2 regions of the Pseudomonas sp. NY8896 genome follow, and region 2 is predicted to be linked to the other one. Evidence: riboswitches for the same ligand, from Rfam matches in the RefSeq annotation. Region 2 holds a riboswitch; the other holds the start of a gene.
What was found. A riboswitch is a leader RNA that binds a small molecule or an ion and turns the genes downstream of it on or off. The one in region 2 is predicted to bind S-adenosylhomocysteine.

Region 1: linked by a shared signal. The riboswitch ahead of ahcY (adenosylhomocysteinase) and the one ahead of ahcY (adenosylhomocysteinase) in region 2 are both predicted to bind S-adenosylhomocysteine.

The regions. Positions count from the first base shown of each region.
Region 1 covers NZ_CP132350.1:389,157-391,617, forward strand. Annotated here, with positions in the region: gene ahcY (adenosylhomocysteinase) at 1-1,005, opposite strand, end outside; S-adenosyl-L-homocysteine riboswitch at 1,026-1,122, opposite strand; gene Q9451_RS01705 (hotdog domain-containing protein) at 1,302-1,703, shown strand; gene Q9451_RS01710 (sodium:proton antiporter) at 1,736-2,461, opposite strand, start outside.
Region 2 covers NZ_CP132350.1:1,048,239-1,050,699, reverse strand. Annotated here, with positions in the region: gene Q9451_RS04665 (sodium:proton antiporter) at 1-512, shown strand, start outside; gene Q9451_RS04660 (hotdog domain-containing protein) at 545-946, opposite strand; S-adenosyl-L-homocysteine riboswitch at 1,126-1,222, shown strand; gene ahcY (adenosylhomocysteinase) at 1,243-2,461, shown strand, end outside.

The DNA.
Region 1 (2,461 bases), 660 kb from region 2:
CTTGCGCATGAAGGCGGTGTCGATCTCGTTGTCGAAGTGGCCGATGTTGCAGACCACGGCACGCTTCTTCAGGGCCTTGAGCATGTTGGCGTCGCAGACGTTGACGTTACCGGTGGTGGTCACGATCAGGTCGATCTTGCCCAGCAGGGCCTTGTCGATGCTGGCTTCGGTGCCGTCGTTGATACCGTCGATGAACGGCGAGACCAGCTCGAAGCCGTCCATGCAGGCCTGCATGGCGCAGATTGGGTCAACTTCGGTGACCTTGACGATCATGCCTTCCTGACGCAGGGACTGGGCCGAACCCTTGCCCACGTCACCGTAGCCGATCACCAGGGCTTGCTTGCCCGACAGCAGGTGGTCGGTACCACGCTTGATGGCGTCGTTCAGGCTGTGACGGCAGCCGTATTTGTTGTCGTTCTTGCTTTTGGTGACCGAGTCGTTGACGTTGATCGCCGGGACTTTCAGCTCGCCCTTGGCCAGCATGTCCAGCAGGCGGTGCACGCCGGTGGTGGTTTCTTCGGTCACGCCGTGAACACGGTCCAGCACCTGTGGGTACTTCTTGTGCAGCAGTTCGGTCAGGTCGCCGCCGTCGTCGAGGATCATGTTGGCGTCCCATGGCTGGCCATCTTTCAGGATGGTTTGCTCCAGGCACCACTCGTACTCTTCTTCGGTTTCACCTTTCCAGGCGAATACCGGGATGCCGGCGGCTGCGATCGATGCGGCGGCCTGGTCTTGAGTCGAGAAGATGTTGCAGGACGACCAGCGCACTTCGGCACCCAGGGCAACCAGGGTTTCGATCAGTACGGCGGTCTGGATGGTCATGTGGATGCAGCCCAGGATCTTCGCACCCTTGAGCGGTTGCTCGGTCAGGTACTTGCGACGCAGGCCCATCAGGGCTGGCATTTCCGATTCGGCAATGATGGTTTCGCGACGGCCCCAGGCGGCCAGGGAGATGTCAGCGACTTTGTAATCGGTAAAACCAGCAGGCATGTTTGCAGCGCTCATGAGAGCCTCCATTCGTAGTGTGCGAATGGGCGCCGTTGTGCGTTAAGCGCCCGCGAGAGCGAGCAACGCCCCATCCGAGCCTGACAGGCCTAGCCTGCTGCAGCGCCCCTCGGACAGGTGGCGGGCATGGCCCCGCTGTGGGCAGCCATGTAAAGCGGCGCAGATTATAGCCGCGAGCGGCACCTTCACCCAAGGTTTTCTGTCGATTAATCGCGACGATAGTCGATGTTCAATGGAGCGATGGCGGCCGCTCTGCCATCATTGCTACACGTTAGCCAAGCAGGTCAGGAGTACAGATGAACTTTCACACCCGCAAATGGGTTAAACCCGAAGACCTCAACCCCAATGGCACCCTGTTCGGTGGCAGCCTGTTGCGCTGGATCGACGAAGAGGCGGCGATCTACGCCATCGTCCAGCTGGGCAACCAGCGCGTGGTGACCAAGTACATGTCGGAAATCAACTTCGTCAGTGCGTCGCGCCAGGGCGACATCATCGAGCTGGGCATTACCGCCACCGAGTTCGGCCGCACCTCGATCACCCTCAAGTGCGAAGTGCGCAACAAGATCACCCGCAAGAGTATCCTGACCGTCGACAAGATGGTGTTCGTAAACCTGGGTGAAGACGGCTTGCCGGCAGCCCATGGGCGCACCGAGATCAAGTACGTGCAGGACCAGTTCCCGGATTCGGCAGTAGAGTGATTTTCTGGGGCCGCAAAGCGGCCCCAAAAACCTCACGGCTGGGCGCTGACCTTGCGCACCACCCGCCCGATGCTCAAACCCTGCACCAGAATCGAAGACAACACCACGATGTAGGTGATCGACAGCAGCAGGTCACGCTCCTCGCCCAACGGCAGCGACAGTGCCAGGGCCACCGACACCCCGCCGCGCAGGCCGCCCCAAGTCAGCACCCGTACCGTGCCCTTGGGCACAGGGCGCCAGCGGCGCAGCAGCACGATCGCCGGGGCCACGGTCAGCAACCGCGACAGCAGCACCGCCAGCGCCAGCACGCCGCCGGCCGCCAGGTGCATCCAGTTGAACGGCAGCAGCAACAGCTCCAGGCCGATCAAGGCGAACAGCAAGGCATTGAGCATGTCATCGATCAGCTCCCAGAAACCGTCCATGTAGCGGCGCGTCATGTCATTCATCGCCAGGTTTCGCCCCAGGTTACCGATGATCAGGCCGGCCACCACCATGGCGATCGGTGCCGACACGTGCAGCTCGTAGCACATCGCCGAGCCACCGATAACCAGTGCCAGGGTCAGCATGACCTCCACCTGGTACTGCTCGATGCTCTTGATCATGCGGTACGTGGCATAGCCGATCAGGCCGCCGAATACCACGCCGCCAATGGCCTCGCGGGCGAACAGGATCGCCGTGTCGGTCAGGCTTGGCGTTTCACCCAGCTGGATGATGCCCAGCAACACGGTGAACACCACGACCGCCGTGCCGTCGTTGAA
Region 2 (2,461 bases):
TCGGTGGCTCGGCGATGTGCTACGAGCTGCACGTGTCGGCACCGATCGCCATGGTGGTGGCCGGCCTGATCATCGGTAACCTGGGGCGAAACCTGGCGATGAATGACATGACGCGCCGCTACATGGACGGTTTCTGGGAGCTGATCGATGACATGCTCAATGCCTTGCTGTTCGCCTTGATCGGCCTGGAGCTGTTGCTGCTGCCGTTCAACTGGATGCACCTGGCGGCCGGCGGCGTGCTGGCGCTGGCGGTGCTGCTGTCGCGGTTGCTGACCGTGGCCCCGGCGATCGTGCTGCTGCGCCGCTGGCGCCCTGTGCCCAAGGGCACGGTACGGGTGCTGACTTGGGGCGGCCTGCGCGGCGGGGTGTCGGTGGCCCTGGCACTGTCGCTGCCGTTGGGCGAGGAGCGTGACCTGCTGCTGTCGATCACCTACATCGTGGTGTTGTCTTCGATTCTGGTGCAGGGTTTGAGCATCGGGCGGGTGGTGCGCAAGGTCAGCGCCCAGCCGTGAGGTTTTTGGGGCCGCTTTGCGGCCCCAGAAAATCACTCTACTGCCGAATCCGGGAACTGGTCCTGCACGTACTTGATCTCGGTGCGCCCATGGGCTGCCGGCAAGCCGTCTTCACCCAGGTTTACGAACACCATCTTGTCGACGGTCAGGATACTCTTGCGGGTGATCTTGTTGCGCACTTCGCACTTGAGGGTGATCGAGGTGCGGCCGAACTCGGTGGCGGTAATGCCCAGCTCGATGATGTCGCCCTGGCGCGACGCACTGACGAAGTTGATTTCCGACATGTACTTGGTCACCACGCGCTGGTTGCCCAGCTGGACGATGGCGTAGATCGCCGCCTCTTCGTCGATCCAGCGCAACAGGCTGCCACCGAACAGGGTGCCATTGGGGTTGAGGTCTTCGGGTTTAACCCATTTGCGGGTGTGAAAGTTCATCTGTACTCCTGACCTGCTTGGCTAACGTGTAGCAATGATGGCAGAGCGGCCGCCATCGCTCCATTGAACATCGACTATCGTCGCGATTAATCGACAGAAAACCTTGGGTGAAGGTGCCGCTCGCGGCTATAATCTGCGCCGCTTTACATGGCTGCCCACAGCGGGGCCATGCCCGCCACCTGTCCGAGGGGCGCTGCAGCAGGCTAGGCCTGTCAGGCTCGGATGGGGCGTTGCTCGCTCTCGCGGGCGCTTAACGCACAACGGCGCCCATTCGCACACTACGAATGGAGGCTCTCATGAGCGCTGCAAACATGCCTGCTGGTTTTACCGATTACAAAGTCGCTGACATCTCCCTGGCCGCCTGGGGCCGTCGCGAAACCATCATTGCCGAATCGGAAATGCCAGCCCTGATGGGCCTGCGTCGCAAGTACCTGACCGAGCAACCGCTCAAGGGTGCGAAGATCCTGGGCTGCATCCACATGACCATCCAGACCGCCGTACTGATCGAAACCCTGGTTGCCCTGGGTGCCGAAGTGCGCTGGTCGTCCTGCAACATCTTCTCGACTCAAGACCAGGCCGCCGCATCGATCGCAGCCGCCGGCATCCCGGTATTCGCCTGGAAAGGTGAAACCGAAGAAGAGTACGAGTGGTGCCTGGAGCAAACCATCCTGAAAGATGGCCAGCCATGGGACGCCAACATGATCCTCGACGACGGCGGCGACCTGACCGAACTGCTGCACAAGAAGTACCCACAGGTGCTGGACCGTGTTCACGGCGTGACCGAAGAAACCACCACCGGCGTGCACCGCCTGCTGGACATGCTGGCCAAGGGCGAGCTGAAAGTCCCGGCGATCAACGTCAACGACTCGGTCACCAAAAGCAAGAACGACAACAAATACGGCTGCCGTCACAGCCTGAACGACGCCATCAAGCGTGGTACCGACCACCTGCTGTCGGGCAAGCAAGCCCTGGTGATCGGCTACGGTGACGTGGGCAAGGGTTCGGCCCAGTCCCTGCGTCAGGAAGGCATGATCGTCAAGGTCACCGAAGTTGACCCAATCTGCGCCATGCAGGCCTGCATGGACGGCTTCGAGCTGGTCTCGCCGTTCATCGACGGTATCAACGACGGCACCGAAGCCAGCATCGACAAGGCCCTGCTGGGCAAGATCGACCTGATCGTGACCACCACCGGTAACGTCAACGTCTGCGACGCCAACATGCTCAAGGCCCTGAAGAAGCGTGCCGTGGTCTGCAACATCGGCCACTTCGACAACGAGATCGACACCGCCTTCATGCGCAAGAACTGGGCTTGGGAAGAGGTCAAGCCGCAGGTGCACAAGATCCACCGCACCGGCGCTGGCAGCTTCGACCCGCAGAACGACGACTACCTGATCCTGCTGGCCGAAGGCCGCCTGGTCAACCTGGGCAACGCCACTGGCCACCCAAGCCGCATCATGGACGGTTCGTTCGCCAACCAGGTACTGGCACAGATCTTCCTGTTCGAGCAGAAGTACG